2 regions of the Streptomyces sp. NPDC090032 genome follow, and region 2 is predicted to be linked to the other one. Evidence: riboswitches for the same ligand, from Rfam matches in the RefSeq annotation. Region 2 holds a riboswitch; the other holds the start of a gene.
What was found. A riboswitch is a leader RNA that binds a small molecule or an ion and turns the genes downstream of it on or off. The one in region 2 is predicted to bind S-adenosylmethionine.

Region 1 (15,423 bases), on a different contig from region 2:
CCACTGGGTGAGCCCGGAGCAGTCGTAGGAGTTGGGGCCGGTGCCGCCGGAGACGTACGCCTTGCCGAGCTGGGTGGCGGCGGCGTTCAGGGCGGCGGCGCCGCGCTGAGAGGCGGGGACCTCGTTGCCCAGGTCGACGCGGGCGCCGGCGGAGCGGCTCGCGCGGGCGTCGTCGGCGGCCATCTTCTGGCGCTCGGCGGCGGTGAGGGTGTTGAGGAGCTTCTGCGCGGCGCTGAGCTTGCTCTGGACCTGCTGCTTCTTCTTGCCGAGTTCCGTGCGGGTGTCGGCGAGGTCCTTGAGCTTGTCGGCGGCCTCCTGGCGCTCCTGCGCCAGCGAGCGCTGCTTCTCCTGGATCTTCTTCAGGCCCTCGACCTGCTGACCGCTGAGCTGGTCGAGCGTGGAGGCCTTGTCCAGGAAGTCGTCCGGGTCGGCGGAGAGGAAGAGCTGGACGGAGGGGTCGATGCCGCCGGAGCGGTACTGGGCACTGGCCATCGAACCGAGGCCGGAGCGCAGTGTGTTGAGCTCCTCCTGGCCGCGGGCGACCTTGTCCTGGAGGTCGCCGATCTCCTTCTCGAGCTTCTTCTGCTTCTCCTTGGCCCCGTTGTACTTGTCGGTGGCCTTCTCCGCCTCTTCGTAGAGCTTGTCGACCTTGGCCTTGACCTCGGTCTTGCTCGGCTTCGGCGCGGCCTGCGCGGCCTGCGAAGTGAGGGCCACGGCTGCGGCGGCGGTTGCGGTGAGCACGGTCACACGGGTGCGGCTCGGCTGCTTGGGTCGACGGTGGGACGCCACGAAGGCGAGCTCCTTCTTCCTCCAGCCGCCTACCGACACGCCGGTGGGCGGTGACCCTCTGCCGTCACTCCTGATGAGCGATCACCCGAGCGGAGGTTCGAGGCCAGACCTTAGTGACCTTCTTGTGATCAGTTCAAATCCTGACGGGAAAAAAGTCGGTCACCGAGCGCATTCTTTGCACTCAACTCACGTGCGGTAATGCTCGATTGACACTACGTTGCGTAAACGATCCGCCAATTCGGGCATCAGGCCCAGAGGTTACGTATGAGACCTACGTTGTCTATGTGGCGAAGTACCGGAACCTGCGGGGCGGATGGTCAGCCGCGCGAGAGGCGCTTCAGAAGCATCACGGAGGCGACGGGACGGGCCCCCGACTTGGCGACCCCGTCGGCCACCTCGCGGTCCGTGGAGACGACCACCACGGGCCGTCCGGACGGCTCGGCGCGCACCAGCTGACGGATCAGTTCGTCAGCCGTGATGCCCGCCTTCGAGAAGAGCACGCGCACCCCGCGCGGCGGCGCGAGCAGTACGGGAGCGGCGAGTTCGGCCCCGTCGAAGACACAGGTGACCTCGGCGCCGGTCTGCGCGGCGAGCTGGGAGAGCGACCCGAGCAGCCTGAGGCGCTGCTTCTCCAGCGGCATCGTCGGATAGCCGGTCTTCGTCACGTTGTAGCCGTCGACCACGAGATGGGCCTGCGGCAGGGCGAGCAGCTGGTCCAGGATGGCGGGGTCGTGCTCGGACAGGGCGCGGGCCGCGATGTCCTTGGGCGACATCCGCCCCGGCTCGACGGCGTCCACGGTCTCGGCGGGGCGCACGGACACGGGCGGCAGCGCCAGCTCACGGCGCAGACCCTGGGCGGACTCCAGGACGGTGTCGAGCAGCAGCCGTACGCGCATGTCCTCGACGCTGCGGCCCTCGCGCGCCGCCTTGCGCGAGGCCTCCAGCGCCGCCTCCGTCTCGCCGAGCCGGGCCTTGAGCCGCCGCGTCTCGCTGTCGGCCGCGGACAGCTGTGTCTGCATGTCGGCCCGTACGGCCTCGGTCTCGCCGTGGACCTTGCGCAGGGCCGCCTCGCCGCGCTTGACGTCACTGAGCGCGCTGCGCAGCTTGCGGTGGAGGGACTCGGCCTCCTTCTTCGCCGACTCCAGCTCCGCGCGCAGCCGTTCGGTCTCGGACCGGGTCTGATCGCGGACGGCCCCGACCTCGGCGCGCAGCCGCTCCAGCTCGGCCCGTGCCTCCTCGTCGGCGCGCTCGGCGTCGGCCCGCACGGCCTCCTCGCCGGCTGCCGCGACGAGCTTCACCCAGCCCGCGGGCCGCAGCACGTAGGCGGCGGCGGCCACGTCCAGGGGGTCGGCGGCCGGCGGCGGCGCCCCGGCGTCCAGGGCGTCGGAGAGCTCCGGCTGGGCGTCTCTGAGACGTTCGGCGATCCGCTGGCGGAAGAGCGTGTCGCCCTCCAGCGCGGTGGCCATCGCATTGCCGGCGAACTTGGCGCGCCGGGTCGGGGTGAAGCGCGCATACTGCCGCAGCTGGGGCGGCAGTTCGGCGACCGTCAGCCCGCCGAAGCCGTCCGAGACGATCTGCACGACCCGGCGCCGCACACCTTCGGGCAACGGCCGGTCGAGCACCTCAGCGGCGCCGTCCCCGGCCTCCCCGCCTGCGCTCTCCACCATCCGTCACCCCAATGTCCGAATTTTCTGGGGGTTCAGCTCCCTCTCAGGAGCCGGCACCCGGCCTGTCCACGAGTTCGACCTGATCCACCGCGTTGCACCAGCGGCAGCGGACCGACTCGATGGTCTCACTGACCACCTCGCGTTCCTCGACCTTCGGGTCACCAGCGAGGTCGAGGTGCACATATTCGACGACCTTCGACGAGCGGGTCACGTCGAAACGCGTCAGGTTGCCGCAGAGAGTGCAGCGCCAACGGGTCTCGGCGGTCGGCAGGGGAACCGTCATCGGGGCTGTCGCCTTCTTTCGGGGTCGTACGTTTTCCGTGGTGCGTGGTGCCCGTAACCCTACGGCCTGACGGGGACCCCCCGCGCGGGCGTCCACAGTGGGGAATCGCGGCAGGCCGCCTGGGCAGGTGTGCACCGTTACGTCATGATCTGCCACATGATCGATAATCGGGGTGTGACGGCGGGCAGGACGGTCGGATCGGCTGTCAGGAACCATCCGGCACCGGTGACGTACGGGCTGATCGCGCTGTGCTGCGTGGTGTTCCTGCTCTCCCCGTCGTCCGGGTTCAACCCCGTCTACGGCACGGGCGACCGGCTGCTCGCGGCGCAGAGCGACTACTTCGAGCGCTGGGGCGTGATCCCCGCCCAGCTGCTCACCGGCTCCCCGCGCGCGGCGCTCACCACGGTCTCGGCCCTCTTCGTCCACGGCAGCTATCTGCACCTGCTGGGCAACATGCTCTTCCTGTACGTCTTCGGCGCGATGGTCGAGGAACGTATGGGCCACTTCCCGTTCGCGCTCTTCTACCTGATCTCCGGCTGCGCGGCGCTGCTCGGCTACGCGATCGGGTACGCGGACTCCGAGCAGACCCTGGTGGGCGCCTCAGGGGCGATCTCCGCGGTGCTCGGGGCCTTGCTGTATCTCTTCCCCGCGGCGCGCGTGACGAGCCTGTTCCCGTTCCTGTTCTTCCTGCCGCTGCGGTTTCCGGCGTGGGTGGTGCTGCCGTTCTGGGCGGCGCTCCAGTGGGCGGCGGCACGGCAGGTCAGCCAGGGGCCCGGGGTGGCGTACCTGGCGCACCTGGTCGGGTTCTCGGTCGGGTTCCTCTACGCGTGGGTGCGTTACAGAGGAAAGGGAGGGGTGGGCGAAGCCCTTCTGAGCAAGGACGGTGGCGGGAGACGGGAGGGCTAAAGTGACAGGTGCCCCAACCACGGCCACCGAGGGAGACAGCCAGCCGTGATCACCGCGATCGTGCTCATCAAGACCAGCGTGGACCGGATCCCCGAGATCGCCGAGTCGATCGCCGCCCTGGACAGCGTCAGCGAGGTCTTCTCCGTGACCGGCACGTACGACCTGATCGCCATGGTGCGCGTCGCGCGCCACGACGACCTGGCGGACGTCATCCCCGGGAAGATCAGCAAGATCCCGGGCGTGGAGGCGACGGACACGCACGTCGCGTTCCGCACGTACTCGCAGCACGACCTGGAGGCGGCGTTCGCGATCGGGCTCGACTCCTGATCCCGTCCGCATGACGAACGAAGGCCGCCCCGAGGGGCGGCCTTCGTCATGTCCGGCGAGGTGGGCGGATCACACGGAGCGGATCACACAGAGGGGACGCAACGCCCGTCCTCCGTGCGGTAGTTCCACTGCGCGCCGTCGCGGACCAGCTCGGTGACGGCGCGGACGAAACGCTCGACGTGCTCGTCCGGGGTGCCGGCGCCGAAGCTGACACGGATCGCGTTGAGGGACTTCTCGCCGGGCGCGGCCTCGGGTGCCCCGCACTCGCCCTGCGACTGCGGGTCCGTGCCCAGCAGGGTGCGTACGAGGGGGTGGGCGCAGAAGAGGCCGTCGCGCACGCCGATGCCGTACTCGGCGGAGAGCGCGGCCGCGAAGTGCGAGCTGTTCCAGCCGTCGACGACGAACGAGATGACGCCGACGCGCGGAGCGTCGTCGCCGAACAGCGAGAGCACCTTCACCTCGGGCACGGCGCCGAGGCCGTCCCGGACCTTGCCGATCAGGTACTGCTCGCGGGCGACGAGCGAGTCGAAGCCCGCCTCGGTGAGCGCCTTGCAGGCGGAGGCGATGGAGTAGACGCCGATGACGTTCGGCGAACCGGCCTCGTGACGGGCCGCGCTGTCGTGCCACTCGACGTCCACACCGCCGTCTGCGCGCCGCGCGACCTTGCGCGAGGCGCCACCGCCGGCGAGGTAGGGCTCGGATCGCTGGAGCCAGTCGGCGCGGCCGGCGAGGACGCCGGAGCCGAAGGGCGCGTACAGCTTGTGCCCGGAGAAGGCGACCCAGTCGACGTCGAGGTCCTGGATGTCCACGGGGTGGTGCGGGGCGAGCTGCGCGGCATCGAGGACGATGCGGGCGCCGTGGGCGTGGGCCGCGGCGGCGAGTTCACGGACGGGCCACAGCTCGCCGGTGACGTTCGAGGCGCCGGTGACGCACACCAGGGCGGGCCCGTGGGGGTCGCGGCCGGCGAGGGCGCGCTCCAGGGTCTCGACGGCCTCGGCGGGCGTGCGCGGCGCGTTCAGGTACGTCACGCGGGCGTCGCGCCACGGCAGCAGCGAGGCGTGGTGCTCGGTCTCGAAGACGAAGACCTCGCAGTCGGCGGGAAGCACGGCCGCGAGCAGGTTGAGCGAGTCGGTGGTCGACCGCGTGAAGATCACCTGGTCGTCCGCGCGGCAGCCGAGGAACTCGGCGACCGTCGCGCGGGAGTTCTCGAAGAGGTCGGTCGACAGCTGCGAGAGGTATCCGGCACCGCGGTGCACGCTGCCGTAGTACGGCGCGTAGGCCGCCACGTCGTCCCAGACCCGCTGGAGCGCCGGGGCGCTGGCCGCGTAGTCGAGGGCCGCGTAGGTGACCTCGCCCCCGGTGACGAGCGGAACGGTGACATCCCGGCCCAGAACCGGCAGGGACCCGGAGATTTCACGACAAAGCGACTGGTCGGCGGCAGCGGTGGGGACAGACATGGCGAACTCCCGTGAGAGGCAAGCGAATTGACCGCACCGGAGCCGATGGCTCGACGGCGCAGCTGAAAAGGAAAAGGGTGTGCGGAGGTGGGGCGGAGATGCCCTATCGCATTCGCTTGCTCACGAGACTGCTCCCTTGAGGACCAGGACCCCAGGGTGTGCAGGGGTCCGCGCTTGCAGCGCACCTTGCTGTGCACTGCCTGGTCTTCACCCGGGGCACCCCGCCACGGACGGAGGGTTGCCGGACAGCGAGCCGGGGCCTAATCGCTGTCACTCATGACCTGCCGTGAAGTATGCCAGCTGATCGCTTCATCGCAACAGCGTGTCCGCATCCCGGACGCAGCGTGGTGGGGAGGCACCGGCCGGCACCTCCCCACCACGTCCGTGCCGCGCGCCTACGCGTTGCTGGCCGCCACCCAGCGCTCCAGCGTCCGCTTCGCCGAGCCCGAGTCGATCGACTCCGCGGCGCGGGCCATGCCGGCCCGCAGCTGCTCGGTCAGCGGGCCCTCGCCCGGCGTGAGAGCGACGAGCGCCGCCGCCGAGTTGAGGAGGACCGCGTCCCTTACCGGACCCTCCTCACCGTCCAGGAGGCGGCGGGCGACGTCCGCGTTGTACGACGCGTCCGCACCCCGCAGCGCGGACACCGGCACCAGGTCGATGCCGACGTCCCGCGGGTCGAAGGCCTCCTCGCGCACGGCGCCGTCCCGGACCACCCAGATCCGCGAGGTGGCCGTCGTCGTCAGCTCGTCCAGGCCGTCGTCGCCGCGGAAGACGAGGGAGGAGTGGCCGCGCTCCGCGAAGACGCCCGCCACGATGGGGGCCATCCGCGCGTCGGCGACACCGACGGCCTGGGCCCGCACCTTGGCCGGGTTGGTCAGCGGGCCGAGGAAGTTGAACGTCGTCCGGATGCCCAGCTGGCCGCGCGCGGCCGCCACGTACCGCAGCGCCGGGTGGAACTTCACGGCGAAGCAGAACGTGATCCCGGCCTCGTCCGCGACCTCGGCCACGCGCTTCGGCGTCAGCTCCAGGTTCACGCCGAGCTTCTCCAGGACGTCCGAGGCGCCGGACGCCGACGAGGCGGCGCGGTTGCCGTGCTTGACGACCTTGGCGCCCGCGCCGGCGATGACGATCGCGGACATCGTGGAGATGTTGACCGTCTTGGCGCCGTCGCCGCCCGTGCCGACGATGTCGACCGTGTCGCCCGGGACCTCGATCACGTTCGCGTGCTCGTACATCGCCCGTACGAGACCGGAGATCTCCTCCACGGTCTCGCCCTTGGCCCGCAGCGCCACCGCGAACCCGGCGATCTGCGCGTCGGTGGCCTCGCCGCGCATGATGCGGTCCATCGCCCAGGCGGTGTCGTCCGCGCTCTGGTCACGCCCGTCGAGCAGGCCGTTCAGTACCGAGGGCCAGGAACGGCCCGCCGCGGTATTGCCTCCTGCGGGGGTCACAGCATTCATCTGCCGCTCCTGGTTTTCAGTGTGTAAGGGAACAAGGCCACCCTATCCACCCCTGGGAGCGGCAAAGAGCCCCGTCCAGTGCCTGGACGGGGCTCTCACCGTGGCGACCATGGGGGTCGGATCAGGTGATCAGTGGTGGCCGTGGCCGCTGGTGATCTCCTTGTACTCCTCGACAGTCGGCTTGGGGATCTGGCTCTCCTCGCCGTACATCCCCTCGGAGAGCCTGGCCCGCAGCTTCTGCGTACCGGACACCTTGCGCTCCACACCGTTCTCGTCGACCGCCGGGCCGACCTCGAGCGGCGCGTACTGCTCGTGCGCGGTGAGGGTGTGCAGGGCCTCGGGCCCGAGCGGCTCGTGGACCTCGATGAACTCACCGTGCGGCAGGCGCTTGATGAGGCCGGACTCGCGTCCGTGCAGCACCTTTTCCTTGTCACGGCGCTGGAGGCCGAGGCAGATCCGCTTGGTGACGATGAAGGCCAGCACGGGCACGACGAAGAACCCGATGCGCACGAACCAGGTGATCGCGTTGATCGACAGGTGGAAGTGCGTGGCCCAGAGGTCGTTACCACCACCGAGGAGCAGGACGAAGTACCAGCTGATCCAGGCGGCACCGAACGCGGTCCGGGTCGGGACGTTGCGCGGGCGGTCCAGGATGTGGTGCTCGCGCTTGTCGCCGGTGATCCAGGACTCGATGAACGGGTAGACCGCGATCACCACCAGGACCAGCGGGAAGATCATCAGCGGGATGAACACACCCAGGACGAGCGTGTGACCCCAGAGGTTGATCTCCCAGCCCGGCATGAAGCGGATCAGGCCTTCGGAGAAGCCCATGTACCAGTCGGGCTGCGCGCCGGTGGAGACCTGGTCGACCCGGTACGGGCCCATGGCCCAGATCGGGTTGACCGACGCGATCGCGGCGACGACCGCGATGACACCGAAGACCAGGAAGAAGAAGCCACCCGCCTTGGCCATGTAGACCGGGAGCAGCGGCATGCCGACGACGTTCTTGTTCGTCTTTCCGGGGCCCGCGAACTGCGTGTGCTTGTGGTAGAAGACCAGGATCAGGTGAGCGACCACGAGACCGAGCATGATGCCCGGCAGCAGCAGGATGTGGACCGAGTAGAACCGCGCGACGAAGTCGCCGCCCGGGAACTCGCCGCCGAAGAGGAAGAACGACAGGTACGTGCCGACGATCGGCACGGACAGGACCGCGCCCTCCATGAAGCGGACACCGGTGCCGGAGAGCAGGTCGTCCGGCAGCGAGTAACCGGTGAATCCGGTGAACATGCCGAGGACGAACAGCAGGAAGCCGAACACCCAGTTGACCTCACGCGGCTTGCGGAACGCACCCGTGAAGAACACGCGCATCATGTGCACGAACATGCCGGCGAGGAAGATCAGTGCCGCCCAGTGGTGGATCTGCCGGATCAGCAGACCACCGCGCACCTCGAAGGAGATGTGCATGGTCGAGTTGAACGCCTCGGACATCAGCTGTCCCTGCAGCGGGACGTAGCTGCCGTGGTACTCCACCTCGTTCATCGACGGGTGGAAGAACAGCGTCAGGTACACACCCGTGAGGATGATGATGATGAAGCTGTAGAGGCAGATCTCACCGAGCATGAAGGACCAGTGGTCCGGGAAGATCTTGCGCATGTTGGCCTTGGCCAGGGAGTAGATCCCGAGCCGGCCGTCCGCCCAGTCGGCCACCCGCTCACCGGCGGGCGCCTTCTCGCGCGAGGACGCGTCGTTGGTCGTCGAAGTGCTCATCCGCGCTCCCAGAAAGCAGGACCGACGGGCTCTGCGAAGTCGCCGAGCGCCTGCAGGTAACCCTCGCCGTTCACGCCGATACGCAGCTGCGGGAGCGCGTGGCCGGCGGGACCGAAGATGACGCGGGCGCCGTCGGAGAGGTCGAAGGTGGACTGGTGACAGGGGCAGAGCACGTGGTGCGTCTGCTGCTCGTACAGGGAGATCGGGCAGCCCACGTGGGTGCAGACCTTCGAGTACGCGACGACACCCTCGTGGCCCCACGCGAGCTCTTGCTTGTCCTTGATCTCGTCCGGCTGGATCCGGACCAGCATCAGGGCGGCCTTGCCCATGACCTGCTGGAAGTCCTCGTCGTGCTCCTCCACGCCCTCGGGCTTGGCGAAGGTGAGCGAGCCGACCACGATGTCCGAAGGACGCAGCGGCTCGTTCGTGTTCATGTTGACGAGGAGCTTGCCCTTCTTCCACGCGGTGTGCCGGAGCTTGTCCTCCGGCAGCGGACCGAGGTCGCGGAGAAGGACGATGCCGGAGAGCGGGACCATCGCGACCGCGCCGAAGAGCGTGTTGCGGATCAGCTTGCGCCGGCCGAACTGCGACTCCTTGGCGCCCTGCTTGAAGTCCGCCAGGACCTTCGCCTTGACCTCGGGCTCGGCCGAGATCGCGTGACGGTCGTCGGCGACCTCCACGTCGGACATCAGGGTGCGGGCCCAGTGGACCGCGCCCGCGCCGATGCAGAACAGCGCCAGGCCGAGGGTCATACCGAGCGCGAAGTTCAGCGCGCTGATGTGCCCGATCGGCCAGATGAAGACGCTCTTGTCGGCCTTGATCGTCACGAACGCGGCGATGAAGGCGACAGTGGAGAGCATCGACAGCATGAACAGGAAGGCGACCACGCGCTCGGAGCGCTTGGCGGCCCGCTCGTCGATGTCCTGGATCCGGTGCTCGTGGGGCGGCAGCCCCGGATCGGCGAAGGGGTCTTCCTTCACCGCGACCGAGCCGTGCGGCTGGTCGGCGTCCTGCGCGCTGGGCAGGTTCTCTTCTGGAATCTCTTGACTACTCATGACTTCTTGGCCTTTGCGGTCCGAGCGGCGACCCAGACGGCGACGGCGACCAGGGCGCCGAGACCGAAGACCCAGGCGAACAGGCCTTCAGTGAACGGGCCGAGCCCGCCCAGCGTCAGCCCGCCGGGGCTCTCGGTCTCGTTGCCGTTGACCGCGTTGATGTACGCGATGATGTCCTTCTTGCTCTTCTCCGGCATCGTGGTGTCGGGGAAGGACGGCATGTTCTGCGGGCCCGTCTGCATGGCCTCGTAGATGTGCTTCGGGCTCACGTCCTCCAGGTTCGGCGCGAACTTGCCGTGTGTCAGCGCGCCGCCCTCACCGGTGAAGTTGTGGCACTGCGCGCAGTTGGTACGGAACAGCTCGCCACCGTTGGCGATGTCCGCACCCTCAGGGCTGACCTGGTTCTTCGTCGGGACGGTCGGACCGGCACCGAGCGAGGCGACGTACGCCGCGAGCTGGTCGATCTCGGCCTGCGAGTAGATGACCTTCTTCTTCGGGATCTGCGCGCCGGGCTGCTGCGCGGGCATGCGCCCGGTGCCGACCTGGAAGTCGACGGCCGCGGCGCCCACGCCAGTCAGCGGCGGACCGTCACTGGATCCCTGACCGCCGGTGCCGTGGCAGCTGGCGCAGCCCACGGCGTAGAGCTTCTTGCCCTCGTCAATGGCGAGGGACTGGGCGGTTTCGTCGGCCTGCGCCTTGCTCGCGGGTGCGAACGCGGCGTACAGCCCCCCGGTGACCGCCAGCGCGAGGAGTAGGACGACGACCGCCGCCAGCGGATGGCGTCGTCGTGCGGAGAGCTTTTTCACGGATTACCCCGGTGTCAGGATCTTCTGCGTCGGTGCTTACTGGACGAGTCGGTACGTCGGGATCGACGTAGCGGCTACTTGATCAAGTAGATCGTGGCGAAAAGGCCGATCCAGACGACATCGACGAAGTGCCAGTAATAGGACACGACGATGGCCGCGGTCGCCTGCTCATGGGTGAACTTGCTGGCCGCGTAGGTGCGGCCGAGGACGAACAGGAAGGCGATGAGGCCGCCTGTCACGTGCAGTCCATGGAAGCCAGTCGTCAGGTAGAACACGGAGCCGTACGGGTCGGAGGACAGCGAGAGACCGTCCTTCTTGACCAGCTCGGTGTACTCGAAGATCTGACCGCCGATGAAGATCGCACCCATGATGAAGGTGACGATGAACCATGTCCTGAGCTTCTTCACATCCCCGCGCTCGGCGGCGAAGACGCCGAGCTGGCAGGTCAGTGAGGAGAGCACCAGGATCGTGGTGTTCGTCGCTGAGAACGGAACGTTCAGCGACTCGGCCATTTCCTTCCAGTGATCTGGTCCGGTCACCGATCGCAGGGTGAAGTACATCGCGAAGAGGGCCGCGAAGAACATCAGCTCGGAACTCAGCCAGATGATGGTTCCGACGCTGGTGAGGTTCGGCCGATTGACCGACGGGTGCGCGTGCCCGGTTTCTACTGTCGTTGCTGTCGCCACGACCGACATTATGTCGGTCGCTTATCTCGCGCTCACTCCGGGGGGTGCCGTTCGGAGTGTCTGTGGGGTGTGTCCAGCCCGTATGGCCCATCAGGGCAGCGTCCGAACCGGTGTTGACGGGGTGTCGGGAGGAGTAGGCTCCGCGCAACGCTTCCCCACCTTGATGAGTCAAAGACGCCGAAGTCTCGGAGGAACGATGCAGTCGACCGCGACGGTCCTGGTCTACAGCGACAACGCAAGCACCCGCGAACAGGTCCGCCTCGCGACCGGGCGCAGGCCCGCCGCCGATGCCCCAGAAGTCGAGTTCGTCGAGTGCGCCACGCTCCCGGCGGTCCTCAAGGAGCTGGACCGCGGCGGCATCGACGTCTGCGTCCTGGACGGCGAGGCCGTTCCCGCGGGCGGCATGGGCGTCTGCCGGCAGATCAAGGACGAGATCTTCCACTGCCCGCCGGTCCTGCTCCTGATGGGCCGCCCGCAGGACGCCTGGCTGGCCACCTGGAGCCGCGCCGAGGCCGCGGTGACCCTGCCGGTCGACCCGGTCGAGTTCGCGGGCGCACTGGCCTCCCTGCTGCGCTCCCGGCGCGCCGTGGAGGCGTAGGGCGCTCAGGTACGCCGACACGGCGGCTCGCAGCGCTGCTGCGGGCCGCCGTGTGTGTTCCGGAGTCAGAAGTCTCACACCTCGGGACTCAGCCGGGCCGTCTGGACGGCGTTGCGGCCGTCGCCCGTGGCGACCGCCTGTACGGCGCTGCCCTTCTCCCACTTCTGCCAGCTGAGGTTCCAGTCGCCGAAGCCGTTGCCGAACGGGTCCATCTGGGCGCCGTTGCTGTTGACGACCTTCACGACGTCGCCGGTGCGGACGGTGTTGAAGAACCACTCGGCGTTGCTCATGCTCATGCCGGTGCAGCCGTGGCTGACGTTGGCGTACCCCTGCGAGCCCTGGGACCAGGGCGCGGCGTGCACGTATTCACCGCTCCAGGTCACCCGGGTCGCCCAGTACACGGGCATGTCGTACGACTCTGACGAACCCGCGGCGATGCCGATGCTGGTGCTGCGCATGCGTACGAAGCGTTCCTTGCCGAGTACGACCTTGACGCCGTTGCGGGTCTCGAAGCCGGGCTTGCCGGTGGTGACGGGGATGGTGTTGATCACTCGACCGTTGCGGTACACGGTCATCTGGTGCGAGCTGGCGTCGGTTATGGCCTCTATTCGGTCGCCGATGGTGAGGCGAAGCGACTTGGACGCGCCGCCCCAGAGGCGGTCACCGACCTTGATGCCGTCGAGGTTGCTGTGCGCCTCCACGGTGGCGCCTGCGGGCCAGTACTCCTGCGGGCGGTAGTGCAGCGTCTTGTCGTCCACCCAGGTCCAGGAACCCGACACGGCGGGCTGTGACTCGACCTTCAGGGACCGCTCCACGACGGCCCGTGCGGCCTTGTCCTTGACGGGGGCGCTGAGTTCGGCCGTGACCGGCTGTCCGACGCCGTACTTGCCGGCCTCGGGGCCGAAGGTGACCTTCAGGGCCTTCTTCTTGTCCGGGTGGGCCGTGTCGAAGGTGAGCACCTTTCGGCCCTGCGCGCCGTCTTCGTCCTCGGTGCTCACCTGCACCGTGTAGTGAGCGTCGGCGGCGAGCGGGGCCGTGCTGTGCCACCTGCTTCCGTCGGCGGACAGTTCGCCCACTACATAGCGGCCTATCGCATCGGTGGCCGTGACGTCGGTGATGCGTGCGTCGTCCTCCGAGGTGACTTCTATGGGCTTGTCCGGGTCGACTTTCTTGCCCCCGGACGGGGCGCTGAAGCTGATCTCGCCCGCCGCGTCGTACGGCTTGGCGGTGAGCGGGTGACTGGAGCTGCCGCAGGCCGTGGCGCTCGCACCGAGTGCGGCCACCAGCAGAGTGCAGCTCATTACCGTGCGAATTCTCGGTGAGTTGTTCATGAGACTCACGGTATGAACCATCACCGCTTCCGGCGCGCCGATTGGGCCGTCCGTGGCGCGGCCCGTACGGGACACGGGAAAGGGCCCGGACACTCCGTCAGGAATGTCCGGGCCCCTTCGGCGTCGGCCGGGCCCTACTGGGTCCGGTTCTCGCCGCGGTAGTACTCGAAGACCCAGCCCCACAGGCCGATCATGATGACCGGAGCCGAGAAGTACAGCAGCCACCAGCCGAAGACGACGCCCATGAAGCCGAGCGCACCACCGATGGCCAGCGCGAGCGGCTGCCAGCTGTGCGGGCTGAAGAAGCCCACCTCACCGGCGTCGTCCGCGACCTCGGCCTCCTTGTTGTCCTGCGCACCGGTGTCGAGCCGCCGGGCCGTGAAGGCCAGGTAGTAGCCGACCATGATGCACAGGCCGAAGGCCAGGAAGAGCGCCGTGGTTCCGGCGGGCTCCTTCGACCACACGCCGTAGACGATCGCCATGGCGAGCACGAAGACGCTCAGCCAGATGAACATCTTGCCTTGGACCTTCACTTGCCGGCCTCCTTGCCACCAGAGAGAGCCTTGTCCCCGTGGCCGCCGTTCTGGAGCTGGTCCATCGCGGCGATCTCCGGGTGGTGCAGGTCGAACGCCGGCGATTCACTGCGAATGCGCGGCAAGGTGAGGAAGTTGTGCCGCGGCGGCGGGCAGGACGTCGCCCATTCGAGCGAACGGCCGTAGCCCCACGGGTCGTCGACCTCGACCTTCTTGCCGTACTTGGCGGTCTTCCACACGTTGTAGAAGAACGGCAGGATCGACAGACCGAGCAGGAACGAGGAGATCGTCGAGATCGTGTTCAGCGCGGTGAAGCCGTCGGCCGCGAGGTAGTCCGCGTAACGACGCGGCATGCCCTCGACGCCCAGCCAGTGCTGCACCAGGAACGTGCCGTGGAAGCCGATGAACAGCGTCCAGAACGTGATCTTGCCGAGCCGCTCGTCGAGCATCTTGCCCGTGAACTTCGGCCACCAGAAGTGGAATCCGGCGAACATCGCGAAGACCACGGTGCCGAAGACGACGTAGTGGAAGTGCGCGACGACGAAGTACGAGTCCGAGACGTGGAAGTCCAGCGGCGGGGCCGCCAGGATGACGCCGGTCAGACCACCGAAGACGAAGGTGATCAGGAAGCCGATCGTCCAGAGCATCGGTGTCTCGAAGGACAGTGAGCCCTTCCACATCGTGCCGATCCAGTTGAAGAACTTCACACCTGTTGGTACGGCGATGAGGAACGTCATGAAGGAGAAGAACGGCAACAGCACGCCACCGGTGACGTACATGTGGTGCGCCCACACGGTCACGGAGAGACCCGCGATCGCGATGGTCGCGCCGATCAGGCCCGAGTAGCCGAACATCGGCTTTCTCGAGAACACTGGGATCACTTCGGAAATGATTCCGAAGAATGGCAACGCGATGATGTACACCTCTGGGTGTCCGAAGAACCAGAAGAGGTGTTGCCATAGCAACGCGCCGCCATTACTGGCGTCGAACACATGGGCACCGAACTTGCGGTCCGCCTCCAGGGCGAACAGCGCGGCGGCCAGGACCGGGAAGGCCAGCAGGACCAGCACACCGGTCAGCAGCACGTTCCACACGAAGATCGGCATACGGAACATCGTCATGCCGGGAGCGCGCATGCAGATGATCGTGGTGATGAAGTTGACCGAGCCGAGGATCGTGCCGAAGCCGGAGAAGGCCAGACCCATGATCCACATGTCGGCGCCGATGCCCGGCGAGCGGACGGCGTCCGAGAGCGGGCTGTAGGCGAACCAGCCGAAGTCGGCCGCACCCTGCGGGGTGAGGAAGCCGCCGACCGCGATGAGCGAGCCGAAGAGGTACAGCCAGTACGCGAACATGTTCAGCCGCGGGAACGCCACGTCGGGCGCGCCGATCTGCAGCGGCATGATCCAGTTCGCGAATCCGGCGAACAGCGGCGTCGCGAACATCAGCAGCATGATCGTGCCGTGCATCGTGAACGCCTGGTTGAACTGCTCGTTCGACATGATCTGGTTGCCGGGACGAGCGAGTTCGGCGCGCATGAAGAGCGCCATGATTCCGCCGATGCAGAAGAACGCGAACGACGTGACCAGGTAGAGCGTGCCGATCGTCTTGTGGTCAGTGGTGGTCAGCCACTTGACGACGACATTCCCCGGCTGCTTGCGCCTGACCGGCAGCTCGTTCTCGTACGAGTCGTCAGCTGCGGCGGCACCCTGAGGTTCGTTGAGGATGCTCACAGGTTGTTCGTCTCCCGGTTCTTCT
Region 2 (15,423 bases):
TGAGGATGGCGATGTCGCCGAGCATGGCCTTGCGGCGGTCACCGAAGCCCGGGGCCTTGACGGCGACGGACTTGAAGGTGCCACGGATCTTGTTGACGACCAGGGTCGACAGGGCCTCGCCCTCGACGTCCTCGGCGATGATCAGCAGCGGCTTGCCGGACTGCATGACCTTCTCGAGCAGCGGAAGGAGGTCCTTCACGTTGCCGATCTTCGAGTTGACGATCAGGATGTACGGGTCGTCGAGCGACGCCTCCATACGCTCCATGTCGGTGGCGAAGTACGCCGAGATGTAGCCCTTGTCGAAGCGCATGCCCTCGGTGAGCTCAAGCTCGAGCCCGAAGGTCTGCGACTCCTCGACGGTGATGACGCCTTCCTTGCCGACCTTGTCCATCGCCTCGGCGATGAGCTCGCCGATCTGCGTGTCGGCGGCGGAGATGGAGGCCGTGGAAGCGATCTGCTCCTTGGTCTCGACATCCTTGGCCTGCTCGAGCAGGGCGGCGGAGACGGCCTCGACGGCCTTCTCGATGCCGCGCTTGAGGGCCATCGGGTTGGCGCCGGCCGCGACGTTGCGCAGGCCTTCCTTGACGAGCGCCTGGGCGAGGACGGTCGCGGTCGTCGTGCCGTCACCGGCGACGTCGTCCGTCTTCTTCGCGACCTCCTTGACCAGCTCGGCGCCGATCTTCTCGTACGGGTCCTCGAGCTCGATCTCCTTGGCGATGGACACACCATCGTTGGTGATCGTGGGGGCGCCCCACTTCTTCTCGAGGACGACGTTGCGACCCTTGGGGCCCAGGGTCACCTTGACGGCGTCGGCGAGCTGGTTCATGCCGCGCTCGAGGCCGCGCCGTGCCTCCTCGTCGAACGCGATGATCTTGGCCATGTGAAGTGGTCCTCCCGGACGCGGTGGAAATGCAAACGGACCGTGCTGGTGCCCGCGACGGACGGCCTGCATGCCGTGTGGTTCCTTGCCCCACCCGGCCTGCGAGCCTCACCGACCCGATCCAAGTTCTGTCACTCTCACCTTCAGAGTGCTAACGCAATGATTAGCACTCGACCTAGGAGAGTGCAAGCGCCTCCGGCAGACGCGCGGTCCCCGCGGGCGGAGTGCGCGGGGCGCGCGCGCACGCACGAGAGGCCCGTACCCCTCGCGGGGTACGGGCCTCTCGGCGTGAGTGTGTCGGTGGCCGTTCGCGCCGAGATCAGACGGCGAGCTTGACCATGTCCGCCTGCGGACCCTTCTGGCCCTGCGAGATCTCGAATTCGACTCGCTGACCCTCTTCAAGGGTGCGGTACCCGTCCATCTGGATGGCGCTGTAGTGGACGAAAACATCCGCACCACCGTCGACCGCGATGAAGCCGTACCCCTTCTCCGCGTTGAACCACTTGACGGTGCCCTGAGCCATGGCTAACTCCCCTATTACTGGCCCTTGCACAGGACCGCACTTCGCGGACCCGGGTCAGACCTCACCCCCCATTGGTTGGGGGTGTGCGCCGGAACGCGTCGACCGCGGCTGAATGTATCTGCCCAACTGCCCTCTGCAACAGGTCAATCGGACGAGAATTCTGGGCACGGCAGAGCGGTAATAAGCGGCGGAGTCATGGGAATCCGGGGCAACTCGGGCCCGACAAATGACGCGAACACCCAATAAGGGCGGGGCACTTTGGCTGTTTCTTGTCGGGCGGCGGCCGACTTCATATATGCGCTCGGCACAAGCGCGAAGCTCGCTTCCCAACTCTACCGCGCTCAACCCTGCAGAATTGCCCCCTCCGTTTCTCTCGCGAAGGGGGCAATTCAGGTAACTCCGTATGGCGCGTACGCCGGGCGGTCAGCCGCCGGCGCAGTGCTCGACGGTCAGCCGCCGGCGACGGCCGGGATGATCGAGACGCCCGCGCCTTCCGGCGTCGCCGTCTCAAGGCCCTGCTCGAAGCGCACGTCGTCGTCGTTGACGTAGACGTTGACGAAGCGGCGCAGCTTGCCCTGGTCGTCCAGGACGCGGGCCGCGATACCCGTGTGGTTCTTCTCCAGGTCGGCGAGGACCTCGGAGAGGGTGGCGCCCTCGGCGGCCACCTCGGCCCGGCCGCCGGTGTAGGTGCGCAGGATGGTGGGGATGCGGACGTTGACGCTCATGGGGGCTGCAGCCTTTCCGTGCGGGTGTTCGCGGGTCTTCGCGGGGTCGTCAGTGGGCGAGGCCCGCGTCGCGGAACGCGTCCAGGCTCGGGCGGATCGTGGCGGTCGCCTGGGACGTCTCGGCGACCGCGTCGAGGGTCTTGAGGCCGTCGCCGGTGTTGAGGACGACGGTGGTGAGCGCCGGGTCGATCAGGCCGGCCTCGATCAGCTTCTTCGTCACGCCGACCGTCACACCGCCCGCGGTCTCCGCGAAGATGCCCTCGGTCCGCGCGAGGAGCTTGATCGCGTCGACGACCTGCTCGTCGTTGACGTCCTCCACGGCGCCGCCGGTGCGGCGGGCGATGTCGAGGACGTACGGGCCGTCGGCCGGGTTGCCGATGGCGAGCGACTTGGCGATCGTGTTCGGCTTCTGCGGCCGGACGACGTCGTGACCGCCCTTGTAGGCGACGGAGACCGGCGAGCAGCCCTCGGCCTGGGCGCCGAAGAGCTTGTACGGCTTGTCCTCGACGAGGCCGAGCTTGATCAGCTCCTGGAGACCCTTGTCGATCTTCGTGAACTGGGAGCCGGACGCGATCGGGATGACCAGCTGGTCCGGGAGCTGCCAGCCGAGCTGCTCGCAGATCTCGTACGCGAGGGTCTTGGAGCCCTCGCCGTAGTACGGGCGCAGGTTGACGTTGACGAAGCCCCAGCCCTCGCCGAGCGGGTCGCCGATGAGCTCGGAGCAGAAGCGGTTGACGTCGTCGTAGTTGCCCTCGATGCCGACGAGTTCGCCGCCGTAGACCGCGGCCATGACGACCTTGCCCTGCTCCAGGTCGTGCGGGATGAACACGCAGGAGCGGAAGCCGGCGCGGGCCGCTGCGGCGCCGACGGCGCCGGCGAGGTTGCCGGTGGAGGAGCAGGACAGGGTGGTGAAGCCGAAGGCGCGGGCGGCCTCGATGGCCTGGGCGACGACGCGGTCCTTGAAGGAGTGCGTCGGGTTGCCGGAGTCGTCCTTGACGAACAACTTGCCCTGCTCGACGCCGAGTTCACGGGCGAGGTTGTCGGCCTTGACGAGCTTGGTCCAGCCGGGGTTCAGGTTCGGCTTCTCGGCGACGTCGGCCGGGACGGGCAGGAGGGGGGCGTAGCGCCAGATGTTGGCGGGGCCGGCCTCGATCTGCTTGCGCAGCGACTCGGGGTCGCCGAGCGGCAGGTCGTAGGTGACTTCGAGCGGCCCGAAACACTCGGCACAGGCGAAGATCGGTCCGAGCGGGAAGCTGGTGCCGCACTCGCGGCAGGAGAGCGCCGTGGCGGGTCCGAGATCAACGGAAGTGGTGGTGGCGACAGTCTGCGCAGCCATGATGGCGAGGCCCTTTCTCCTCATCTTCCTCGCGGCGCATCTCGCCACGAGACGGAATTGGCACCTTCCCCACCTGGACCTCGGCAAGGTCGGCGGGAGGGTTGCCGGGACTTCAACGGGCCGTATCCCTCTGTCCCTCTGGATGAGCGCTATTCGGTTGTTGAGCTGTCGCTTGATCACTCAAGCGTCGCGGTGACCCCGACATGCGATGGTCACCGGCGTTGTTCAAGACTGTAACCGAAGGCCTGGAGGCTTGAGATAGTCGTCCGAACCGCGAGATGGATCACAGTCAGTGGTCTGGCAGAGCCGACAGTGAGGAGCCGCGCACTGTGCTGGAAGAAGTAGAGCGCTGGCTGAGCAGGCGTTCCTGGTCGGTGACCGATCGCCCGCTCCCTCAGCTGATCGCCGCGAAGCGCGCCGCGGGCACCTCGGTGAGCGTGGTGCTGCCCGCGCTGAACGAGGAGGAGACGGTCGGCGAGATCGTCGCCGAGATCCGGCGCGCCCTGATGACGGAGCGGGTGCCGCTGGTCGACGAGCTGGTGGTGATCGACTCGGGTTCGACGGACCGTACGGCCGAGGTGGCGCGGGCGGCCGGGGCGCGGGTCGTGCACCGGGACGCGATCCTGCCGAGGATCCCGGCCGTGCCCGGCAAGGGCGAGGTGCTGTGGCGCTCGCTGCTCGTGACGGGCGGCGACATCGTCTGTTTCGTCGACGCGGACCTGAAGGAGTTCTCCGCGGACTTCGTCTCGGGGATCGTGGGCCCGCTGCTCACGGATCCCGGCGTGGACTTCGTGAAGGCGATGTACGACCGTCCGCTCGGGTCCGCCGCGGGTCAGGGGGGCCGGGTCACGGAGCTGGTGGCGCGCCCGGTCCTGAATCTGCACTGGCCGCTGCTCGCCGGGTTCGTGCAGCCGCTCGGCGGCGAGTACGCGGCGCGCCGGTCGCTCCTCGAGCGCCTGCCGTTCCCGGTCGGTTACGGCGTGGAGCTGGGTCTTCTCGTCGACGCGCTGCACACGGTGGGCCTGGACGCGCTCGGGCAGGTCGACGTCGGGGTGCGCAAGCACCGGCACCAGGACGGGCAGGCGCTGGGGCGGATGGCCGCGGCGATCTACCGCACCGCGCAGCTGCGGCTGGCGCGCGGGCATCTCGTACGTCCCGTGCTCACCCAGTTCGAGCGCGGCGAACGGGGATTCGAGCCGCGCACGCACGACGTGGACACCGAGGAACGCCCCCCGATGACCGAAATCACCGAGTACGCGGAGCGCCGCGTGGCGTAGCCGGGGGCAATCGTACGTTTTGCCTACATTGCCCTTTATGTGGCTCAGACAAGTTTCGTGCGGGGCGCGGCTGCGCGCAGCCGCGCCCCGCACCGCCGGGGCGCTCGCCGCCACGGTCACCGCACTGACGGCGCTCGGCGCCGCGGCCCCCACCCCGACGGACGTGGTCCGTACGACGGCCGGTTACGGCTCCAGCCCCGGCCAGGTGACGATCCCGTTCCGCGGGATCGAGAAGCCGCAGCCCCAGCCCCCGCCCGCCCTGCACCTCACGAACGTGCCGGAGCGGGCCGCCGTGCCGCCGTGCGAGGAGACCGGGAACACCATCACGATCTCCGACTTCTCGGCCAGGAACCGCACCGGCGCCGCCGTCGAGTGGCCCGTGACGGCGGGCTCGGCCCCGGTCGCCTCCGCGGGGACCGTCACGAAGCGGGGATCCGTGTACGTCTGGAAGGGTGACGTCGCCGCCCACGGCAAGGTCGTCATCACCCAGCGCGTGAAGGCGTCCTGCACGACGGGCGAGGCCAGCGCGATCACCGTGACTGCGGACGTGCCGCGCACCAACTGCCCGAAGGACGCCCGGCGCGGCGGGGCCGACCCCTGCACGTCGGTCGTCACGGCCAGGCGTGAGCAGGCCCGCCCGCTCCCGCCGCAGGAGTCGCCCGGTCCGCAACGGCCGCCGCAGGGAACGGAACTGGCCGACACCGGCGAGACCGACGAAGGCGAGCCGCACACGCTCCTGTACGCCGGTCTCGCGGCCTCCCTGTGCGGGCTCGGCGTCCTCGCGGTGGCGGCGGCGCGCAGCCGGCGTGACTGACCCGCGCGAGCAGCCATCAGGACAGGCGGACGGCGGATCGTATACGGCCGGGCTCCCACTGAGCCCGGCCGTACGTTTGAGCGTTTACGGGCCGGGCTACGTTTGCCCGTATGGCTTCCACGCAGGGTGCACAGATCCTCGTCGCGTCCAACCGCGGTCCGGTCTCCTACGAGATCGGGGCCGACGGGACGCTCGACGCGCGGCGCGGTGGCGGCGGGCTCGTCTCCGGGCTCTCCGCGATCGGGCAGGACCCGGACGGCGCGAGCGCGGTGTGGGTGTGCGCGGCCCTCGGCGAGGGCGACCGCGAGGCGGTGCGGCGCGGCGTCGGAGAGCCGGGGGTGCGGATGCTCGACATCGACCCCGAGGTGTACGCCGACGCGTACAACGGCATCGCGAACTCGGTCCTCTGGTTCGTCCACCACATGCTCTACCAGACGCCCCTGGAGCCGGTGTTCGGGCCCGGGTTCCGTGCGCGCTGGGCGTCGTACGAGGCCTACAACCGGGCGTTCGCCGAGGCGCTGGCCGCGGAGGCCGCGCCGGGCGCCGCGGTCCTCGTGCAGGACTACCACCTGGCCCTCGTGCCGGGGATGCTGCGCGAGCTGCGCGACGACCTGCGCATCGGGCACTTCTCGCACACCCCGTGGGCCCCGGTCGACTACTTCCGGATGCTGCCGGACGACATCGCGGGGCAGCTGCTGCGCGGGATGCTGGGCGCGGACCGGCTCGGGTTCCTGACCCGGCGCTGGGCGGACACGTTCACCGCGTGCTGCGAGGCCGTGGTGGGCGGCACGTCCGGCACGGAGATCGGGGTGCACGGCCTCGGCGCGGACGCGGACTTCCTGCGCGAGCGCTCGCACCGCCCCGACGTCGAGGAGCGGCTCGTGGCGCTGCGGGAGCAGATCGGCGGCGCGGACCGCAAGGTGATCGTCCGCGTGGACCGCACGGAGCTGTCGAAGAACATCGTGCGCGGCCTGCACGCGTACCGGCTCCTCCTGGAGGAGCACCCCGAGTGGCGCGAGCGGGTCGTGCACGTCGCCTTCGCCTACCCCTCACGGCAGGACCTCGCGGTCTACCGGGAGTACACCGTCGAGGTGTCCCGGGTCGCCGAGGAGATCAACTCCCGCTTCGGTACGGAGAGTTGGACCCCGGTCGTGCTCCATGTGAAGGATGACTTCGCGCGCTCCCTGGCCGCGTACCGGCTGGCCGACGTGGCGCTCGTCAACCCGATCAGGGACGGCATGAACCTCGTCGCCAAGGAGGTCCCGGTCGTCTCCGACGAGGGCTGCGCGCTGGTCCTGTCGCGGGAGGCGGGGGCGTACGAGGAGCTGGGCGACGACGCGCTCGTCGTGAACCCGTACGACGTATCGGAGACGGCAGGAGCGCTGCACACGGCGCTGGTCATGGGCGGCGGGGAGCGCACCGAGCGCGCGAAGCGGCTCGCCGCCGCGGCGACCGCGCTGCCGCCCGCCCAGTGGTTCCTCGACCAGCTCAACGCGCTGCGGGCGCTGGGGAATTAGTGCCGCACTAGCTTTTGCCGGCCTGGCCCCGGGAGCTGATCGCGCGGGCCAGGCCGGACAGCAGCCCCACCACTCCCTGCGGGCCGTCCACCACCACGTCCGCACGTTCGGCCAGCTCCGTGACCTCCGAGCTGCCGCTGCACACCAGCAGGCCCGGCACCCCGTCCTTGCGGAGCTTGTCGACAGCGGCGAACGCGGGCAGGTCGCCGAGGTCGTCGCCCGCGTAGAGGACCGACGTCGCGCCCACCTCGCGTACGTACGCCGTGAGCGCCGCGCCCTTGTCCATGCCGGGCGGGCGCAGTTCCAGGACGAGGCGGCCGGGCTCGACGATCAGGCCGTGCCGGGCCGCGAGGTCGGACAGGGGCGCGCGCAGCGCCTCGAACGCCGCCTGCGGGTCGCCCGCGCGGCGCGTGTGGACGGCGACGGCGCGGCCCTTCTCCTCGATCCAGGTGCCGCGCCAGGCCCCTACGGACTCCAGGACGCCGGGCAGTTCGGCGCGGACGGCCGCGACGCCGGGGTGCGGGGCGGGGGCGTGGACCGTGCCGGTGACGGCGTCCCAGCGCTCGGCGCCGTAGTGGCCGAGGACCACGAGGTGTCCGAGGCCGGGGACGCCCGCGAAACCGCCGTGGCGGACGGCGACGCCCGCGGGGCGGCCGGTGATCACGGCGACGGAGGCGACCTGCGGTGCGAGCGCGGCGAGCGCGTGGACGGCGCCGGGGTGGGCGCGGGCCTGTTCGGGGTCGGGCACGATCGGTGCGAGCGTGCCGTCGAAGTCGAGCGCGATCACGGCCCGCTCGGGGTCCGAGAGGAGTGCGTCGAGGCCGTCACGCCCGGCGGAGGTCACAGGCGACGGCAGGTCGTGCTGCTGTGGGCTGCCCATGCGCCGAGCCTATCCGCGTCAGGCGGGCCGCACTCACGGTGCGCGGGACGGACCGGGCGCGAGTCAGCGCTCCTCGCGGCGGGCCTCCCGTACGCGGCGCAGCCGGTTGACGGTGACGGGGTCGTGGGCGAGGGCCCTCGGGTCGTCGAGGAGCGCGTTGAGGAGCTGGTAGTAGCGGACCGGGGCCAGGCCCAGCTCCTCGCGCACGGCGCGCTCCTTGGCCCCGGCCGACGTCCATCCGCGCCGCTCCAGGGCGAGAACGCCCTGCTCACGGCGGGACAGGCCGCCGGACGGCGCATCCTCGGCGTCGTCGGCGCCCTCAGCATCCTCGACGGGCTCGGGCTCGGGCTCGGATTCCGGCTCGGGCTCGGGCTCGGATTCCGGCTCGGGCTCGGTCGAGGACTCGGGCTCTGCGTACGGCGGTTCGCTCACGGCAGCGACGCTACTCCGCGTTCTCCGCCGTGTCGGCCGCGCGCTGGAGCCGGCCGAGGGTGGCGCCCGGGTTGCCGTTGGGGCCGACGACCGAGCCGATCTCGCGCTTGATACCGGCGCTGACCTGGGCCCAGGACGTCTTGCCGACGGGGTAGAGCTGCGAGTTCGGCAGTTCGCCGAGGAACTTCGAGAGCTTCTGGTCGCGCGGGTCGTCGGCCATCGTGTCCGAGGCGGAGTTGGTGACCGGCAGGAGGTCGTACTCGCGCGAGAAGTCGAGGACGTTCTTCTCGCTGTAGACGAAGTCGAGGAACTTGCCGACCTGTTCCTGGTGGCCGTTCTGCCGGAACGCCATCATCCAGTCGGCGACGCCCATGGTCGACGCGGCCCTGCCGTGGATGCCGGGCATCGGCACCGTGCCGAACCTGACGCCCTTCTTGGCGGCCATCTGCATCAGCGTCGGGTGTCCGTTGAGCATGCCGACGTCACCGCGCGTGAAGGCCGCGAAGGCCTCCTTGCGGTCGAGCTTGGCGGGCGGGGTCGGACCGGTGAGGCCCTGGCCGACCAGGTCGTTCTTCAGCCACTCGAAGGTCTTGACGTTCTGCGGGGAGTCGAGGCTGTAGGTGCCGACGTCGTCGGTGTATCCGCTGCCGCCGCTCAGCATCCACATCATGGTCTCGGCCTGCGCCTCCTCACTGCCCAGCGGGAGCGCGTAAGGGATCTTCACGCCGCGGGCCTTGAGGGCCTTGGCGTCGGCCTGGAGCTGGGCCCAGGTCTGCGGCGGGGTCAGGCCGGCCTTGTCGAAGAGGGTCTTGTTGTAGAACAGCAGCCGCGTGGAGGACGCGAAGGGCATGCCGTACTGGACGCGGGAGACCTCACCGGCGTCGGCGAGCTGCGGCAGGAAGTCGGACTGCACGGGGATGGAGAGCAGGTCGTTCGCGCTGTAGAGCTTGCCGCTCGCGGCGTAGTCGGAGTACGCGCCGATCTGCGCCATGTCGGGCGCGTGGCCGTCCGCGACCATCTTCTTGACCTTGGCGTCGACGTCGCTCCACGAGTAGACGCTGACGTCGACCTTGATGCCGGGGTTCTTCTTCTCGAAGGCGGCGGACAGCTTGTCCCAGTACTTCTGGGAGCTGTTCGCCGGAGAGTCGCCGTAGTCGGCGGCCACCAGCTTCAGGGTCACGTCGTCGGAGCCGGGGCCTCCGCAGGCGGCCAGCGTCGCCGCCATGCCGAGCGCGGCCATCGCCGCCGTCAGACCTGTCATGCGCCGCTGCACAGCCGGTTTCCCACCCTCTTGAAGTCGCTTTGAAGTCGCTCGTCCGGATTTCGGACCCGGAATGCTCAGGTCCGGACACAAGGTCTACACCACGCGCGTTTAGCACCTGCAACGGGCCTCCGCCGCGAACCCGGAAAACGCACCATCCGTACACATTGCCGCAAGATCCATGCAAGTGGACTAGACCTCTCGCGGGTATACGCGCGAGACTGTCCCCCGTGAGACATGTCATCGCCCTCGATGTGGGCGGCACCGGAATGAAGGCCGCCCTGGTCGGGGCCGACGGCACCCTGCTCCATCAGACGCGGCGTGCCACCGGCCGCGAGCGCGGGCCCGACGCGATCGTCGAGACGATACTCGGCTTCGCCGCCGACCTGCGCGCGTACGGCGAGGAGCACCTCGGGGAGCCGGCCGCCGCGGCCGGCGTCGCGGTGCCCGGCATCGTCGACGACGAGCACGGCATCGCCCTGTACGCGTCGAACCTCGGCTGGCGGGACGTGCCGATGCGGCGGCTGCTGAGCGAGCGGCTCGACGGCATCCCCGTCGCCCTCGGCCACGACGTGCGCACCGGCGGCCTCGGCGAGGGGCGGCTCGGCGCGGGCAAGGGCGCGGACCGCTTCCTGTTCGTGCCGCTCGGTACGGGCATCGCGGGAGCCATCGGCATCGGCGGCCACATCGAACCCGGCGCGCACGGCTCGGCCGGGGAGATCGGCCACATCGTCGTACGCCCCGGCGGCACGGACTGCAGCTGCGGGCAGCGCGGCTGCCTGGAGCGCTACGCGTCCGCGTCGGCGGTCTCGCTCGCCTGGGCCGAGGTCACCGGCGACCCGGAGGCCGACGCCGCGGACTGCGCCAAGGCCGTCGAGTCCGGGGACCCCCGGGCGCTGCGGGTCTGGCAGGAGGCCGTGGACGCGCTCGCCGACGGGCTCGTCACGGCGCTCACTCTGCTGGACCCGCGCACCCTGATCATCGGTGGCGGTCTGGCCGAGGCGGGGGAAACCTTGTTCACACCACTGCGGGCCGCCGTCGAGGAACGCGTGACGTTCCAGAAGCTGCCCACGATCGTCCCGGCGGCCCTCGGGGACACCGCCGGCTGCCTGGGCGCGGGCCTGCTCGCCTGGGACCTGCTCGCCCGGTCCACCGATTCCACGGAGGTAGTCGCCTGATGGCCGCTCTGAATGTTCTCTCCGGCGCCCGCGTCGTCCTGCCGACCGGCGTCGTCGAGAACGGACGCGTGATCGTGGACGGGGCGAGGATCGCCGCCGGCGCGCCGGCCGCCGCTCCCTCCACCGATCTGACCGGCCACTGGGTCGTCCCCGGCTTCGTCGACATGCACAACCACGGCGGCGGCGGGGCCTCCTTCACCTCGGGGTCGATCGACGACATCCTCAAGGGCGTCCGCACCCACCGCCTGCACGGCACCACGACGGTCGCCGCGTCCTTCGTCACCGGCGAGACGGACTTCCTCGCCCAGCGCGCGGGCCTGCTGTCCGAGCTGGCCGAGCAGGGCGAGATCGCGGGCATCCACTTCGAGGGCCCGTTCATCTCCCCGTGCCGCAAGGGCGCCCATGACGAAACGCTCCTGCGCGACCCCGACCCGGCCGAGGTCCGCAAGCTGCTCGACGCGGCGCGCGGCCAGGCCAAGATGCTCACCCTCGCCCCCGAACTCCCCGGCGGGATCGACTCCGTACGCCTCCTCGCCGAACACGGCGTGATCGCGGCGATCGGCCACACCGACGCCACGTACGAGCAGACCGTGGAGGCCATCGACGCGGGCGCCACCGTCGCCACCCACCTCTACAACGCCATGCCGGCCATCGGCCACCGCGCCCCGGGCCCGATCGGGGCGCTCCTGGAGGACGAGCGGATCACCGTCGAGCTCATCAACGACGGCACGCATCTGCACCCGGCCGCCCTGGAGCTGGCGTTCCATCACGTGGGCAGCGGGCGCGTCGCGTTCATCACCGACGCGATGGACGCCGCGGGCTTCGGCGACGGCCGCTACATGCTCGGCACCCTGGAGGTCGAGGTGAAGGACAGCGTCGCGCGGCTCGTCGAGGGCGGCTCCATCGCGGGCTCGACGCTCACCCTGGACCGGGCGTTCAAGCGCGCCGCCACCATCGACAAGCTGCCCGTCGAGGACATCGTCCGCGCGATCTCCGCCAACCCGGCCCGCCTCCTCGGCGTGGACGACAAGGTGGGCTCGCTGGAGCCCGGCAAGGACGCCGACCTCGTCGTCCTGGACGAGGACTTCGAGCTCAAGGGCGTCATGCGCAAGGGCCGGTGGATCGTGGAACCCCAGGTCGCCTGAGGTCTGGGCCTACCGGCCGGTCTTTGGCATGATCAGGCCGCGTTACTGAAGGTAGTCCCGAACTGAGGGGTGGGCTGGGGTCTCGTGATCCTCACGGTCACACTGAACGCCGCGCTCGACATCACGTACGACGTGCCGGCGCTGCACCCGCACGCGTCGCACCGCGTCACCGAGGTCACCGAACGCCCCGGCGGCAAGGGCCTCAACGTCGCGCGGGTGCTCGCGGCGCTCGGCCACGACGTGACCGTCACCGGCTTCGCGGGCGGCGGCACCGGCCGCGCCCTCAGGGAACAGCTCCTGGACTCCCCCGGCATCCGGGACGCGCTCGTCCCGGTCTCGGGCGCCACCCGCCGCACCATCGCCGTCGTCGACGCCACGACGGGCGACACGACCCAGCTCAACGAGCCGGGCCCGCACGTCGCCGCCGCCGAGTGGGCCGCGTTCACCGAGGCCTACGAGAAGCTCCTCGGGCCGGCGTCCGCGGTGGCCCTGTGCGGCAGCCTCCCGCCCGGCGTCCCCGTCGGCGCGTACGCCCAGCTGGTCCGCGCGGCCCGCACCGCCGGCGTCACCGTGCTCCTCGACTCCTCCGGGGAACCCCTGCGCCGCGGCCTCGCCGCCCGCCCCGACATCATCAAGCCGAACGCCGACGAACTCGCCGAACTCACCGGCTCCCACGAGCCGTTGCGCGCGACCCGTGACGCCCGCCGCCGCGGCGCGCACTCCGTGGTCGCCTCCCTCGGCGCGGAGGGCCTCCTCGCGGTCACCCCGGACGGCAGCTGGCGCGCGCCCGCCCCCGACCGCGTCAAGGGCAACCCGACGGGCGCCGGCGACTCGGCGGTCGCCGGCCTGCTCTCGGGCTACGTGGAAGACCTGCCGTGGCCGGACCGCCTGGCCCGCGCGGTCGCCCTGTCCGCGGCGACGGTACTGGCCCCGGTGGCGGGCGAGTTCGACCGCACGGCGTACGAGGAGCTGCTGGGCCGGGTCGCGGTGACGCAACAGACGACGGCAGCGGCCTAGGGCTTCCGCCCCGGCCGCTGCCGTCTGTGTCCGTCTCGCCGGCTGCGCCTGTGCCGCCGGCTGCGTCGCTCAGCCCTTACTGCCCTTGACCAGCCACATCTGGTCGAAGTTGGCGTCGCACTGGTTGCTCTGCTCGCACGAGATCGTGATCGCGTTCGTGCCCTTGCTCAGCTGGACGACGGACCAGGTGTTGCTCCAGCCCTTCTCCCAGTCGCCTTCCTTGGCGTGAGCGAAGTTCTCCATGTTCAGCGGGCGGGTCTGCACCTTGCCGTTGACCGTGATGGTCGCGTTGGCGTCCTTGCCGGGCACTCCGTAGTTGACGCGCAGGCTGTACGCGCCGTCCTTCGGGATGCCGTTGACCGTCCAGGTGAGCTTGGCGCCCACCTGGTTGAAGCCCGCCACATAGGTGCCGCCGTCGGCCTTGGCGCCCTGGACGTCCGACGCGGTGGCCGTGCCGCCCTCGAGCTTCAGCGCCTTGGCGTCGGTCTTCGGCAGGTCGACCGGCTTGTCGGCCGGCTTGGTCGCCGTCTCGCTCGGCTGCACGGACTGGGAGCCGCCGGACGGCTGCCCGCCCGCGTCGCCGCCCTTGTCATCGCTCTTGTCGCCGCCGAGGACCGCGACCCCGATGCCGACGACCACGGCCGCCACGACGGCGAGCGCGCCGATCAGCAGGCCCTTGGTGTTGGGCCCGCGGCCCCGGCCGCCACCGTCGCCGCCCCCCATCGGGGGCGTCACCGTGGTCGGCGCGCCACCGGGCAGCGTCTCGGGCGCCGAGTAGTGCGCGTTCGACTGGCCGTAGGCCTGGGGCTGCTGCTGCGCGGGCCCCTGCCCGTACGCGGCGGTCTGCGCGGACTGAGGCTGCTGCCCGTACGGGGACTGCTGCCCGTACTGCCGCTCACCGACCGGCCTGACCTGGTGGTAGGACCGGGGACCCGGATAGCCGTAGCCGCCGCCCCCGCTGGGCGGTGTCGCCCCGGCCGCCTGTCCGTCGGCATACAGATAGCCGAACGGATCGTCGTCCTCGGGCGTGCTCGCGCCGTTGTCAGCGGGCGCCATCCCTGATCACTCCCTACGTATCGCTTACCCGGCGAGCGTACCCGCTGGGAGTGGTCCGAAGGGGTGGCGTTGACCTCACCGATACCTGCGGAAGGAGATCATCCGGCCCGTCGGTGCTGCTTGGCACGAGACCGTTTCTCGATGTACATCCGCTGGTCAGCGGATTTCAACACCTCGTCGGCCGTCATGCCGCAGTGGGCCCAGCCGATGCCGAAACTGGCGCCCACCCGGACCGCTCTTCCGTCGACCCGGATGGGCGGAATGATCGCGTTCCGCAGGCGGACGGCGAGGTCCTGTGCATCGGCCCGGCCGAGCCCGTCGGCGAGCACGACGAACTCGTCGCCGCCGAGCCTCGCGACGGTGTCCCCGTCCCGGACACCGCTGGTCAGACGCCGTGCGACCTCGATCAGGACGGCGTCTCCGGTGTGGTGCCCGAACCGGTCGTTGATCGACTTGAAGCCGTCCAGGTCGCAGAAGAGGACCGCCAGGCCCTTCGTCCCGTCGTCGGTCTCACCCTCGGGCGCGACGATGTGGACGTGGTGATCGAAGCCATAGTCGTCGTAGATCCCGCCGGAGGGCCCGGACCCGCCGTTCTGCTGTCCGGCCGCGGCGGCTGCGGCGGCCCCGAAGTCGAAGCCGTGCCCGTTCGTGTCGTACGAGTCGCCGGAGCGGTCCCCGTACGCCGCGTCCAGGGAGTCCACGGCGCTCGGCTCGGGCAGCTGGGGGCGGCGGCACAGGCGGGACGAGAGGCGGGAGCGCAGCTCCGCCGAGTTCGGCAGGCCGGTGAGGGAGTCGTGGGACGCACGGTGCGCGAGGTGCAGCTCGCGGCGCTTGCGCTCCTCGATGTCCTCGACGTGGGTGAGCAGGAAGCGCGGCCCGTCGGCGGCGTCGGCCACCACCGAGTTCCGCAGGGACACCCAGACGTAGGTGCCGTCACGCCGCCCGAGGCGCAGCTCGGCCCGGCCGCCCTCGGCGGAGGTGCGCAGCAGCGTGCCGATGTCCTCGGGGTGGACGAGGTCGGAGAACGAGTAGCGGCGCATGGCGGACGCCGGGCGGCTGAGCAGCCGGCACAGCGCGTCGTTCGTGCGCAGGAGCCGCCCGTGCTGGTCGCCGCCCATCTCGGCGATGGCCATGCCGCTGGGGGCGTACTCGAAGGCCTGGCGGAAGGACTCCTCGCTGGCGCGCAGGGCCTGCTGCTCGCGTTCGAGGCGGACGAGGGCGCGCTGCATGTTGGCGCGCAGCCGTGCGTTGCTGATGGCGATGGCGGCCTGGAAGGCGTACATCTGCAGGGCCTCGCGGCCCCAGGCGCCGGGGCGCCTGCCGTTGCGCGGGCGGTCGGCGGAGATCACGCCGAGGAGTTCGCCGCCGGAGCTGCCGGTGGC

Region 1: another riboswitch for S-adenosylmethionine. It lies ahead of ACIPWY_RS09065 (aminotransferase class V-fold PLP-dependent enzyme); the one in region 2 lies ahead of thrC (threonine synthase).

What each region holds. Positions count from the first base shown of each region.
Region 1 is NZ_JBIVFF010000003.1:437,684-453,106, reverse strand. Features, by position in the region: gene ACIPWY_RS09090 (NlpC/P60 family protein) at 1-789, opposite strand, end outside; gene ACIPWY_RS09085 (NYN domain-containing protein) at 1,107-2,456, opposite strand; gene ACIPWY_RS09080 (hypothetical protein) at 2,500-2,739, opposite strand; gene ACIPWY_RS09075 (rhomboid family intramembrane serine protease) at 2,896-3,645, shown strand; gene ACIPWY_RS09070 (Lrp/AsnC family transcriptional regulator) at 3,691-3,972, shown strand; gene ACIPWY_RS09065 (aminotransferase class V-fold PLP-dependent enzyme) at 4,056-5,429, opposite strand; SAM riboswitch class IV at 5,595-5,711, opposite strand; gene trpD (anthranilate phosphoribosyltransferase) at 5,825-6,889, opposite strand; gene ACIPWY_RS09055 (cytochrome bc complex cytochrome b subunit) at 7,019-8,656, opposite strand; gene ACIPWY_RS09050 (Rieske 2Fe-2S domain-containing protein) at 8,653-9,711, opposite strand; gene ACIPWY_RS09045 (c-type cytochrome) at 9,708-10,517, opposite strand; gene ACIPWY_RS09040 (heme-copper oxidase subunit III) at 10,592-11,212, opposite strand; gene ACIPWY_RS09035 (hypothetical protein) at 11,400-11,801, shown strand; gene ACIPWY_RS09030 (Ig-like domain-containing protein) at 11,876-13,132, opposite strand; gene ACIPWY_RS09025 (cytochrome c oxidase subunit 4) at 13,267-13,665, opposite strand; gene ctaD (cytochrome c oxidase subunit I) at 13,662-15,398, opposite strand; gene coxB (cytochrome c oxidase subunit II) at 15,395-15,423, opposite strand, start outside.
Region 2 is NZ_JBIVFF010000006.1:436,379-451,801, forward strand. Features, by position in the region: gene groL (chaperonin GroEL) at 1-880, opposite strand, end outside; gene ACIPWY_RS17365 (cold-shock protein) at 1,200-1,403, opposite strand; gene ACIPWY_RS17370 (ubiquitin-like small modifier protein 1) at 1,853-2,128, opposite strand; gene thrC (threonine synthase) at 2,178-3,488, opposite strand; SAM riboswitch class I at 3,482-3,613, opposite strand; gene ACIPWY_RS17380 (glucosyl-3-phosphoglycerate synthase) at 3,794-4,741, shown strand; gene ACIPWY_RS17385 (hypothetical protein) at 4,779-5,555, shown strand; gene ACIPWY_RS17390 (trehalose-6-phosphate synthase) at 5,666-7,072, shown strand; gene otsB (trehalose-phosphatase) at 7,080-7,952, opposite strand; gene ACIPWY_RS17400 (DUF3263 domain-containing protein) at 8,016-8,384, opposite strand; gene ACIPWY_RS17405 (extracellular solute-binding protein) at 8,395-9,645, opposite strand; gene ACIPWY_RS17410 (ROK family protein) at 9,876-10,823, shown strand; gene nagA (N-acetylglucosamine-6-phosphate deacetylase) at 10,823-11,968, shown strand; gene ACIPWY_RS17420 (1-phosphofructokinase family hexose kinase) at 12,053-12,985, shown strand; gene ACIPWY_RS17425 (carbohydrate-binding protein) at 13,055-14,041, opposite strand; gene cdgB (diguanylate cyclase CdgB) at 14,140-15,423, opposite strand, start outside.